2 linked regions of the Anaerocolumna sp. AGMB13020 genome follow. The protein of the gene in region 1 binds, or shares a complex with, the protein of each later gene. Links are inferred from orthologs where the notes say so. Each region holds a gene or a part of one and is shown in the gene's direction. Other genes may lie near its edges. The genes, in order: uvrB and R2R35_RS18865.

The links.
Region 2: the proteins of uvrB (region 1) and R2R35_RS18865 are in contact, whole or in part, in a crystal structure (PDB 7EGT), measured with the Thermus thermophilus proteins. The link is inferred for Anaerocolumna sp. AGMB13020 from one-to-one orthologs. Residues at the interface, in WP_096411307.1 of Thermus thermophilus: Glu23, Leu25, Arg26, Asp27, Gly28, Glu29, Arg30, Phe31, Arg55, Glu326, Asp327, Phe328, Glu379, Ser382, Gln383, His398, Gly400, Arg401; in WP_096412145.1 of Thermus thermophilus: His654, Arg656, Phe657, Gln666, Asp668, Glu669, Lys680, Arg681, Leu682, Ser683, Lys685, Tyr686, Ala687.

What each region holds. Positions count from the first base shown.
Region 1 is NZ_CP136910.1:3,606,538-3,612,585, forward strand. What follows is about bases 3,087-6,048. They hold uvrB (excinuclease ABC subunit UvrB), read left to right. Parts: upstream 3,087-3,554; coding sequence 3,555-5,543; downstream 5,544-6,048. In the rest of the region: permease-like cell division protein FtsX, read left to right, coding at 1-242; R2R35_RS14995 (murein hydrolase activator EnvC family protein), read left to right, coding at 273-1,631; R2R35_RS15000 (S41 family peptidase), read left to right, coding at 1,738-2,991. UniProt on the Escherichia coli protein: The UvrABC repair system catalyzes the recognition and processing of DNA lesions. A damage recognition complex composed of 2 UvrA and 2 UvrB subunits scans DNA for abnormalities.
Region 2 is NZ_CP136910.1:4,532,017-4,538,121, reverse strand. The notes cover bases 390-3,408. They hold R2R35_RS18865 (ATP-dependent helicase), read left to right. Parts: upstream 390-759; coding sequence 760-3,057; downstream 3,058-3,408. Other genes in these bases: R2R35_RS18860 (hypothetical protein), read left to right, coding at 3,131-3,408; R2R35_RS18870 (DUF6774 domain-containing protein), read left to right, coding at 390-553. Outside these bases: R2R35_RS18875 (DUF1836 domain-containing protein), read right to left, coding at 1-224; more of R2R35_RS18870, read left to right, coding at 335-389; more of R2R35_RS18860, read left to right, coding at 3,409-3,466; R2R35_RS18855 (hypothetical protein), read left to right, coding at 3,680-3,823; R2R35_RS18850 (PhoH family protein), read left to right, coding at 4,034-5,443; R2R35_RS18845 (NAD(P)H-dependent oxidoreductase), read right to left, coding at 5,458-6,105. UniProt on the Escherichia coli protein: A helicase with DNA-dependent ATPase activity. Unwinds DNA duplexes with 3'-5' polarity. Translocates on single-stranded DNA with 3'-5' polarity. Initiates unwinding more efficiently from a nicked substrate than double-stranded DNA.

The sequences.
Region 1 (6,048 bases):
GAATTACAATCGGGTTTTTAGGTTCGGTAATTCCGTTGGTATTTCTTTATTTTATGTATAATAGATTGATAGATTACATATCCGGGAAATATAATAATATTTTCAGGACCTTTCAATTTATTGAAGTTAATGGTATATTTAAAACATTGGTTCCCTTAAGCCTTATCTTGGGAGTGGGAATCGGATTCTTTGGCAGCTTTCTTACTGTCAGAAAGCAGCTGCGTTTAAAAGAAGGCAAGTAGACATGCAATGATAAAGGGGAAGAGGTGCGAATGAAGAGGATACAGTTTACAGATCGAAAAGGCCGTCCTGTTGATTTCAAAAAATTGATACATAGAAATTTAAAGCTTGTTCCGGTAGTATTATTGGTTCTGATTTTTGCTACTCAGAATATCCTGAGTTATGCTGGTGAAATTGATAAAGCGAAACAGAATAAGACAGCCCTTGAACGAAAAAAGGAAGAAACTGAATCGAAAATTAAGGAATTAGAAAAAGAAAAAGATGATATACTTAAATATATCGAGAAATTAGATTTGGAGCTGAATGATCTTACCGAGGAAGTTGATAAACTCAATAAGAAGATAAAGACAGCTGAAAGCGATTTGAAAATTATTGAAGAAGATTTGGTAAAAGCGAAAGAGAAAGAAAAAGACCAGTACTCTGTTATGAAGAGCCGTATTAAATATATGTATGAGAATGGCGATACAGGTATTCTTGAGATACTCCTGCAGTCAGAGGATTTTTCCGACATGCTGAATCAAATGGAATATAAGGAGAAAATCACAGAGTATGATAACGGACTTTTGGAAGGTTATAAGAAACTAAAAGAAGAAGTAACAAAAAAAGAAGCCGAGCAGAAGGTCGTACTGGAGGATTTAAATACCTTAAAGGATGAACTTACCTTTGAACAGGGGACCATCGAGAGATTGCTGAAAGATAAGAATGCAGAAGTTGTCAAGTACCAAAAGAGTATAAATCAGTCAGAGGCACTGTCAGCTGAATATACGCAGAAAATCGCAGATCAGGAAGCGGCTATCGAGCAATTGTTAGAAGCTGAGAGAAAGAGAATCGAAGAAGCAGAGCGCAGAAGGAAAGAAGAGGAAGAGCGTAAAAGAAAAGAAGAGGAAGAGCGAAGAAAGCAGGAAGAAGCCAAGAATCAAAACTCCTCTGATGCAGACAATAATTCTACGGACAACAATTCCTCCTCCGGTGACGGCGATTCTTCGCAAACTACAGTAAACGGCTTTAAGTGGCCTGTTCCTTCAAGCAGCAGGATAACCTCTGGATTTGGTTACCGTGACCAGCCTACGGAAGGTGCCAGTACATACCACAAAGGAATTGATATTGGCGCTCCCACCGGTACAACGATTGTTGCGGCAGCAGGAGGAAGTGTAGTAACAGCCTCTTATAGTGTTTCTGGTGGTAATTACATTATGATTTATCATGGTAACAGTACCTACACGATTTATATGCATTGTTCCAAGCTTTTGGTATCGGTAGGCGATGAAGTGAGCCAGGGACAGTCAATTGCCCTCGTAGGTTCAACAGGAATATCCACTGGGCCCCATCTCCACTTTGCAGTTACTGTAAACGGTGAATATAAGAATCCCTTGAACTACGTCAGTTACTAACGAGATTATGAAATCAATAAATTACCCTTGCGATAGACAGATATGTTTAGACAATAAAATTAGGGGCAGCCATAGTACCGACTGACCCGGAAAAGAGGTAAAAGCAATGAAGAATAAATTTCTGAACGGATTTTTATCCGGGTTAGCTGCAACTTTTGTTATCGTAGCAATTGTTGTAACGGTCTTTGCCAATAAGATAAACGAGAACCTGTTGAGGGAAAATGATACGGTTAAAACAGAGAATACCAGTGCTTCAGCAGCAGCGCAGGTAACAGATCAGGATATCCTTAAGAAAATTGATAAACTGGAAGGCCTGATAGATAAGTATTATATGGAAAAGGTAGATAAGAATACCATGGCAGAAGGTATTTATAAAGGGCTTCTGCAAAGTCTTGATGATCCTTATTCCGTATATTATACCAAAGAGGAATACACTGCTTTAATGGAATCCTCCAGCGGTGTGTATTATGGTATCGGTGCAACAGTTTCCTCCGATGTTAAGACGGGTGTACTCTCTATCGTGAAACCTTTTGTGGGTGGTCCGGCCTATGAAGCAGGTCTTCTGCCAGGAGATGTGCTTTATAAAGTCAATGAAGAAGAAGTAACAGGAAAAGATATAACAGAAGTAGTCGGTAAAATCAAAGGAGAAGAAGGTACCACGGTTAATGTTACCATTGTCAGAGAAGGTGAAGCTGATCCGATTGAATTTACAATAACCAGACGTAAAGTAGAAGTGCCTACCATAGAGTATGAAATGCTTGCTAATAAGATCGGATATATTTCTATCTCTGAATTTGATGAGGTTACAGCAGAACAGTTCCGCCAGGCACTTGCAGACCTTGAGAAACAGGGACAGAAAGGTCTTGTAATAGATATCAGAAATAATCCGGGCGGATTACTTGATACCGTGGTAGATATGTTGGACCGTATGCTCCCCAGTGGAATGATCGTATATACAGAAGACAAATACGGCAACCGTGATGAATACAAATCCGACAGCAAAGAAGAGTTCAAGAAACCTTTGGCTGTGCTGATTAACGGAAACAGCGCAAGTGCTTCTGAAATCTTTGCCGGTGCCATCCAGGATTATGAAAAGGGAACGATCGTCGGAACCACAAGCTTTGGAAAAGGTATTGTTCAGTCCATCCTTCCTTTAACCGATGGGACAGCAATTAAAGTTACCGTATCCAAATATTATACACCTAAGGGTAGAAACATCCATAAGATTGGTATTTCTCCTGATGTAACCGTTGAACTTGATGATGCACTTCGCCAGAAAGTCGTAATTGAGAAGAAGGAAGATAACCAGCTTCAGAAGGCTATCAGTATTCTGAACAAAGAAATCAAAGCAAAAAAATAAGTAAAGCAAAAAAATGAGTAAGAAAATAAACAAAGCAAAAATAAACAAAGCAAAAAAAATAAAGCAAAAAATAAATAAAGCAAAAAATTAGTAAGATAAAAAAGTAAGATAAAAATAAGTATAACAAAATAAATAAACAAAAATAAGTAAGACGAAGTGGAAGGTATAATTGCCGAAAATAATTGCCAGAGACACTTTTATCAGCTCGAATTTGAAGCAATATCCTTAAATAATCGTATATTAAACAGCCAGCTTATAATCGGAGATTATTGTAAAATGTGACAAGAAAACCGATAACAGCTGGCTGTTTTTCTCTATGCAAATACAGAACAAACATTCGAAAAATCATTGCATTCAATTTACAGTTATGATATAATGACATGAAATTGATAGCAGGTAAATATTCGGGTTATTCTGAATTCCGGTTTAGAAAGGAATATCAGAAACCCATACTTATAAAGACGAAAGTTAACGAGGAAAGAGGCAGCGTCCTGCAAGTGTCGTAACCCTCCATGAATTCAGGTGGTCGTAAGAAAGCAGTGCGCTATAGAAAGGATAGTAAAATGAGTGAATTTAAGCTTGTTTCGGAATATTCTCCTACTGGGGATCAGCCAGAGGCAATAAAGCAGCTTTTGCAAGGTTTTCGGGAAGGAAACCAGTTTGAGACTCTCCTTGGCGTGACCGGTTCCGGAAAGACTTTTACCATGGCCAATGTTATTCAGGAGCTTAACCGGCCAACTCTGGTAATTGCACATAATAAGACCCTGGCAGCGCAGCTTTATGGTGAATTTAAAGAGTTTTTTCCTGAGAATTCCGTAGAGTACTTTGTCAGTTATTATGATTACTATCAGCCGGAAGCTTATGTGCCTTCAACAGATACCTATATAGAGAAGGATTCAGCTATTAATGATGAGATTGATAAGCTAAGGCATTCAGCCACAGCGGCCTTATCGGAACGAAGAGATGTAATCATTGTAGCCAGTGTTTCCTGTATCTATGGTTTAGGAGATCCCATTGATTATCAGGAGATGGTAATTTCCTTACGCCCCGGTATGGTAAGGGAGAGGGATGAGATATTAAGAAAGCTGGTAGATCTTCAATATACCAGAAACAATATGGATTTCAAGCGTGGCACCTTCCGTGTTAACGGAGATGTGGTAGAGATATTCCCTGTTACTTCCGATGACAGGGCTGTCCGCGTGGAATTCTTTGGTGACGAGATTGACCGGATAACAGAGATTGATGTACTTACGGGAGAGATAAAATGTACCTTGGAACACATGGCAATCTTTCCGGCCTCCCATTATGTAGTATCACAGGAAAAACTAGAGGGTGCCATTAACACCATACAGGAAGAATTAGATGAAAGAGTGCTATATTTTAAGAGTGAAGACAAGCTTCTGGAAGCGCAGAGAATTGCTGAGAGAACGAACTTTGATATAGAGATGCTTCGGGAGACCGGCTTCTGTTCCGGTATTGAGAATTACTCCAGACATCTTTCAGGACTGGAGCCGGGAAGTACCCCTCATACCCTGATAGATTATTTTCCTGATGACTTCTTAATTATCGTGGATGAGTCCCATATTACCATACCACAGATAAGAGGTATGTATGCAGGTGACCAGGCCAGAAAGAGCACTTTGGTTAATTTTGGTTTCCGTCTGCCGTCTGCTAAGGACAACAGACCTTTGAATTTTGAAGAGTTCGAAAGTAAGATTAATCAGATGATGTTTGTATCAGCTACTCCGTCTGTTTACGAAAAGGAACACGAATTATTACGTACGGAACAGATTATCAGACCTACCGGTCTTTTGGATCCGGAGGTTATGGTCAGACCGGTTAATGGTCAGATTGATGACCTGATTGGCGAAGTAAATAAAGAGGTTGCTAATAAGAATAAGATCTTAGTTACCACACTGACCAAGAGGATGGCAGAAGATCTGACGGCTTATATGAGAGAAGTCGGAATCCGCGTGAAGTATCTCCATTCCGATATCGATACCCTGGAAAGATCCGAGATTATTCGTGATATGCGTATGGACGTATTCGATGTATTGGTGGGTATTAACTTGCTCCGAGAAGGTCTTGACATTCCGGAAATCACTCTGGTAGCTATCTTAGACGCTGATAAGGAAGGTTTCCTGCGTTCGGAGACTTCACTTATCCAGACCATCGGACGTGCAGCCCGTAACTCCGAAGGACGAGTTATCATGTATGCGGATAAGATAACAGATTCCATGAATAAAGCGATATCAGAAACCAACCGAAGAAGAGCAATCCAGCAGAAATACAATGAAGAGCATGGTATTACACCTACCACCATTCAGAAGAAGGTACGAGAGCTAATACGAATTTCGAAAAAGGCCGATAAGAATTTTTATAAGATGGATAAGGATCCGGAATCCATGTCCCGCAAAGAGCTGGAGGCAGTTGTCAAGAAAGTTACCAAGGATATGCAGACAGCAGCTGCAGAGCTGAATTTCGAACTTGCAGCAGAGTTAAGAGATCATCTGATGGAATTAAAGAAGCAGCTGCATGATATGGAAGATTAGAGTATTGGTACTGTATTTGAATGATAATAGATAACTATTTGTATCTGATATTTTTATCTGATATTTGTAACTAATATTTGTTCCTGATATTTGTACGGTAACAAACAAGAGGATGAGCCATTGTTTATACAGCTTTCCGCTTCAAATCCCAGGCAAGCTGTGCCTATCCTGACAATAAAGCATTTATCGGCATTAGCATAAATTACGGATGCTGTATAAATAAGGAGAGTTTGTACAAGCGGTTAATAGAAGTATGGGAAGTGGATACACAACTTATTCCAAGCATAGGTCCCAAGACAGAGACAGCAGATATACATGCGGTATTCTGATAATAGATTGTTTTCAGGTTTATTATAATAAAATTCAGGTGTTATGATTTTAATAAGGTAAAGATACTGGCTAGATTGAGATTTCTAACCATAACAGGAAGTAATTAAATATATACAGACAGCATAAAATGCGACAAAATGAAAGGTGATGTCTGTACACTGGTGTAAGGTAAGTG
Region 2 (6,105 bases), 930 kb from region 1 along the record:
TTGGGAGCCGGCAGCAGATCATTCTTTGTATAGTTATTGATCATGGTCTTTGTTAAGAGCTTGTCCTCGTTATAACGCTTGGAGGATTTCAGATGCTCATCCATAAAGGTCGTGACCTGATCCATGTATAAATCAATGTTAGGAATATCATCCGGATCAATGTAATCCAGCTTCTTCATTCCCTGTATCAGGGTCTTTAAATACTTGTCATCCCTAAAATCCATTGTAATCACCTCTTCTTCCATTATATAGTATGGAAAACTTGATGTAAACAAATATTTTTAGGAACACCCTTTCACAAATACTTCATATACTGATAAGAGGTGATTTTTTGATGTGTCCGGAAGAATTAGCCGCTTTTGCCGCTTCTCTTGCCATTGCTATTTCAAAAGACAAAACCACAGACGAACTAGATCTGATAGCAGTACTCTTATCTCAGGTCAGCAGTACCCTTGCAACTATTTCCATACAAAAAAGTAATCTGGAACCTGATTCCTCTGACAACGAAAGCTCTGCTGTGGTAGCCGGGCAGCAGAATAATCCAATCAGGTAATGAGAGGTATTCCTTGTCTATCCCCTTATTCCATGGTATAATTAAACATATGTTTGCCTGTGAGCTTAAGCTTTGGGTTGTACAGCGACTGTCTGCACAACCTTTTGCTTTAAGAAAATGTCAGCGCGAAAGAAGTAGACTAGCTCTCTTATTGAGCTTTATTAAGACATTGAGAGATTTTAACCATACAGGAAAGGTGATTTATAATGAGCATTTACGATACCTTAAATACCGAACAACGAAAGGCTGTTGAGCACTTTAAAGGGCCATTGCTGATACTGGCTGGTGCCGGTTCCGGCAAGACCCGTGTGTTAACCCACCGAATAGCTTATCTGATGGAACACAGAGGCGTTAATCCCTGGAATATCCTTGCCCTGACCTTTACCAACAAGGCTGCCGGGGAAATGAGAGAACGTGTAGATAATATTGTAGGCTACGGTTCTGAAAATATCTGGGTTAGTACCTTTCATTCCACTTGCGTAAGAATTCTTAGAAGATGGATCGATGTGCTGGGTTATGATAAGGGTTTTACCATTTATGACAGTGATGATCAGAAGACCCTGATGAGAGAAGTGTGTAAATATCTGCAGATTGATACCAAGAATCTCAAGGAAAGGACTCTCTTATCCATGATCTCCTCTGCCAAAGATGAACTGATAACACCGGAAGAATATGAGCTGCGTGCGGTAGGTGATTTTAACAGGCAGAAGTATGCAGCTGTATACAAAGAATATCAGAAGCGATTAAAGGCTAACAATGCCCTGGATTTTGACGATCTGATCTTTAAGACCATTGAACTCTTTCAGACCAGCAAGGAAGCTCTTACTTATTTTCAGCGGCGTTTTCAGTATATTATGGTGGACGAATATCAGGATACCAATACAGCACAGTTCAGATTAATTAAGCTATTGGCAGACGGAATACATGATGATGGACGCAGAGAACATAATCTATGCGTTGTAGGCGATGATGATCAGTCCATCTATAAATTCCGGGGTGCCAATATCTATAATATCCTTAACTTTGAGAAAGAATATCCGGAAGCCCAGGTTATCAAACTGGAACAGAACTATCGCTCAACAAAGAAGATCCTTGAGGCTGCCAACGAAGTTATTTCCAATAATTCTGGAAGAAAGGATAAGGCCCTCTGGACGGATAACGCGGATGGAGACGCCGTACGCTTTACCCAATTTGACAGAGACCTGGAAGAAGCAGAAAACATTGTTACTGAAATAGCCAGTATTGTTCAGTCTGGAGAAGCTGCTTATCAGGATTTTGCCATTCTATACCGAACCAACGCACAATCCCGTATCTTCGAAGAGAAGCTGGTAGTCAGAAATATTCCTTATAAGATCATTGGAAGTATTAACTTCTATGCACGTAAAGAGGTTAAGGATCTGCTCTCTTATTTAAAGACCATAGATAACGGCCTGGACAGCCTGGCAGTAAAACGTATCATCAATGTACCCAAGAGAGGTATTGGACTTGCAACCATAGACAAAGTAGATGTTTATGCAGCAAATAACGGTATCAGCTTCTATGAAGCATTGAGACAGGCAGAATACATACCGGGTCTTGGCAGAACTGCTGCTAAGATTTCACCTTTTGTAAGCCTTATTGAAATCTTAAAATCCAAAATTGCACGTCCTGATTATTCCATCAGTGATCTTTTGGAGGAAATCATTGAAGCTACAGGTTATGTTGAGGACTTAAAAGGTCAGGAACTGGAAAATGAAGAAGACCGCCTGGATATCATCGGCGAATTAAAGAGTAAAATTGTTGCTTTTGAAGACAATGCTCTGGAACCCCCTTCCTTAAGTGATTTCCTGGAAGAGGTTGCACTGGTGTCAGATATCGACAACCTGTCTGCCGATAGCAACGTGGTAGTACTTATGACTCTTCACAGTGCGAAAGGGCTTGAATTCCCCTATGTATATCTGTGCGGTATGGAAGATGGTCTCTTTCCAAGTTATATGTCTATACATGCAGAAGATCCCGAGACGGAAATCGAAGAAGAGAGACGCCTTTGCTATGTAGGTATTACAAGAGCAATGAAACGTCTGTCCTTAAGTGCCTGCTCTCAACGTATGTTACGTGGAGAGACACAGTTTAACAGAGCCTCGAGATTTATTCGTGAAATACCGAGATATCTACTTACCATGGAGCAGAATCCGTATAACTCAAGTCCGTTCCGCAGCAACTCCCATAACAGCCTGGTACCGGAATTCAATAAAAAGGCTGCAGGTTCAGCAGGAAAAGCATTTTCTGACAATGTATTTGACAAACCCAAAACCTTTGCCCAAACTCCCAGGGAGTTTGGAGGCAGCAATCTTGGCACCATAGACTATGGCATTGGTGATACGGTATCTCATATCAAGTTCGGAGTAGGTCTTGTTACAAATATTAACAATGCCGGTAAGGATTACGAAGTAACGGTAGATTTTTCCGGTGCAGGAACCAAAAAAATGCTTGCTTCTTTTGCTAAATTGAAAAAATTATCTTAATTACATGCATTTTCCAGTTTTTCTATAGTAAAATCTGTATCTTTGTGGTATAATACAAGGGAATAAACTCTACATGAAAGGACGTGCTATTATGAATACAAAGATGGAAGATTTATTTAACTCAGTAAATGACCTGTTACACAAAAAAGAAGAAAAGAAATCCGGCAACTGCATTCTTACTATTTTAGCAGTGATTGGAGCTGTAGCTGCTGTTGCAGGTATAGCATATGCCGTATACAGATATTTCACACCTGATTATCTTGAAGATTTTGATGATGATTTCGACGATGATTTTGATGACGACGATGATGATGATTCTTGTGGCTGTGACTGCGGTTGTAAAACTGAAGCAGGTGACAATGCTACTAAAGTATCTGATCAGCCTGAAACTGAAACAACAACTGAGTAATTAAACATAGACTGACACTACAGAAGGAATACGACTGTGCTGTCAGTCTTTTTTCTGACAAGCTCTGAAGCTCTGCAGTACTCCTGTCTCGTATTTACCAATTTCACATATACACTTTACAATTCTTTGATTGAAGGAACTTCAGTTTTGGAGTATAAATAAAACAGATACCATTAAACCTGTTTATATCAAACAATCAAGGAGGTATAGCCTATGTTTATGCTTCATGGCATTGTAAAACCAATTCTTCTAATCATCTCATTTCTATACAGTATTGGTATGTTCCTGTTCTACGCCAAACGTCAGATTTTCTCCAGAAAATATATCACACTTGCAAAACGACATTATGTATCATAAGAAGCTTACTGCAATTGTACTGGCAGTAAGCTTTCTTTTTACTTCTCCAGTTTTATCCATTTCCATTTCACTAGAAACTACTTGCGGACTGGACAGAGACTCGGTAATCGGTCAAGACCTGCTGCCCAGATAAGGAAGGCACAATATCTCTTGATAATGAAATTTAAAATTCTTTCAATGCATCTATATTAACCTTATGGAGGGGTTCCTATGACAAAAACCTATGTTTTAGACACCAATGTATTGATCCAAGCTCCCTATGCCCTTAGTTCCTTCGAGGATAATAAAGTCGTGCTTCCCATCGCTGTCCTGGAAGAGTTGGATAAGCTTAAAAACGATGACGGAGAAAGAGGTGCTAATGCAAGACAGTCTATTCGCTGCCTGGAACAGTTAAGACAGACCGGTAACCTTTTTGAAGGTGTTACCCTTCTTTCCGGCGGTTCTCTAAAAATAGAAGCTAATTTTGTACATGTGGATCTTCCTTTTATCTATGCCTTGGACTCTAACGATAATCGTATCCTTAAAGTCTGCAAAGGGCTGGCGGAAAAAGGAGAATCAGTTATTCTGGTTACCAAAGATATTCTTGTTCGGTTAAAAGCACAAAAGATAGGAATTGCGGCGGAGGATTTTACTACGGAACAGTCTCCTTTGCTCAAAGAACAGTATAATGGCAGGCTGCACGTCTACGCTTCCGACAAAGCCATGGGTGACTTCAAGAAAAAAGGGATCGCTCCTGATCAAATCTATCAACGTACCTCTTCAGTTAATCCAAGCACTGCGGAAGATGATACTGCTCTGGCCGCTTTCCGCCAGGAGGTTAAACCAGTTCATAACCAGTTCTTTATCATACACTCAGAGACCAGTGAGAAGAAAACCTTACTTGGAAGGTATAACGGCAAGCTGATTGTCCCCTTAAAAAGCCTGAAGGAAGAACCCTTTGGGGTTAAGCCGGCAAATGTGGGACAGCGTTTTCTGCAGGAGGCACTGCTGGAAGATGCCAATACCGCCCCATTAGTAATTGTTAAGGGTCCGGCAGGTACAGCGAAGACTTTCTACTCTCTGGCGGTTGGTCTTGCGTGCATTTTTGAGACAGAGAAGAAAAGTTACCGGAGAATCCTGATAACAAGACCTAATGTACAGTTTGATGAGGACATCGGATTTCTGCCTGGTACTGAACAGGAGAAAATAGCACCTTATCTGAGACCTGTTATTGATAACCTTGAAATATTGGTGGATAAGAATGAAAAGGAACGCTATAAGAATGAAAAAGAACTTCGTGGCAAAATCGAGGAATTATTCTCACGTGGAATTATCATGGCAGAAGCGATGAATTTCATCAGAGGACGCTCTATTACCCACACTTATCTCATAATTGATGAAGCACAGAACCTTACTCCCAAGCAGGTTAAAGGTATTGTAACAAGAGTCGGTAAAGGTACAAAAGTCATACTTTTAGGCGATCCCGGACAGATTGACCATCCACTTCTGGATGAACGTACCAACGGTCTTAGTTATGTGTTTGAGAAAATGAAAGGAAGTCCGCTGTGTTACCAGATAACCATGCAGACGGAGGAATGTGAGCGCTCGGCACTGGCCATGGATGCAGCAAAACGAATGTAATCCAAGCCTCCTCTTTAGTCCTCTGACAAATATGGGCTTTTGTGATTCCTATGGATACCATGCTTTTTAAATTCCTTTTTCATCCTTTGATTCATCCCGATAGCCATTATACGGAATACAAAGACCGGTACATGAAACTGTGCCTTTAAATAGTCCTCCTTTGGAGCGTCTTCGTTCCTGCTGATATGCTCTGCAAAAATATGAAACTGCCTGATAACAGTTTTCCCATTCAGGAGTTTCTCTAAGGGTTCTCCGTTCAGCATAGCACCTAGCCCCATAACAAATCCGCCTTTATAATTGACATTACATTTCAGTCCAAATATCTCAAGCAGGGCTAATCCGCATTCGTGAGTATGCGCATAAGGCATTCCGCCTTGAATGATTCCGTACAGACTCTGGCCATGTAAGACATCTTTATGAAATGAGAGCTCTTCTAAAAGGGTCAGAGTCTCTGCCGGAAAAGTATTTACATAACAGGGGCCTCCCAGTATCAGAGTATCTGCTTCGTTAACTGCCTTCAGTAGCTGTGCTTTATCCTTAAGGCTTGGGTAAAGAGGCAGCAGCTTTGTAAGGTGTCCTCTTGCAGCAAGATAGTCTGCACATTTTTGCAGCAGCAAAGAACTGGTTCCTTGGGTTCTGGGACTTAGATTAATGAAAAGTAT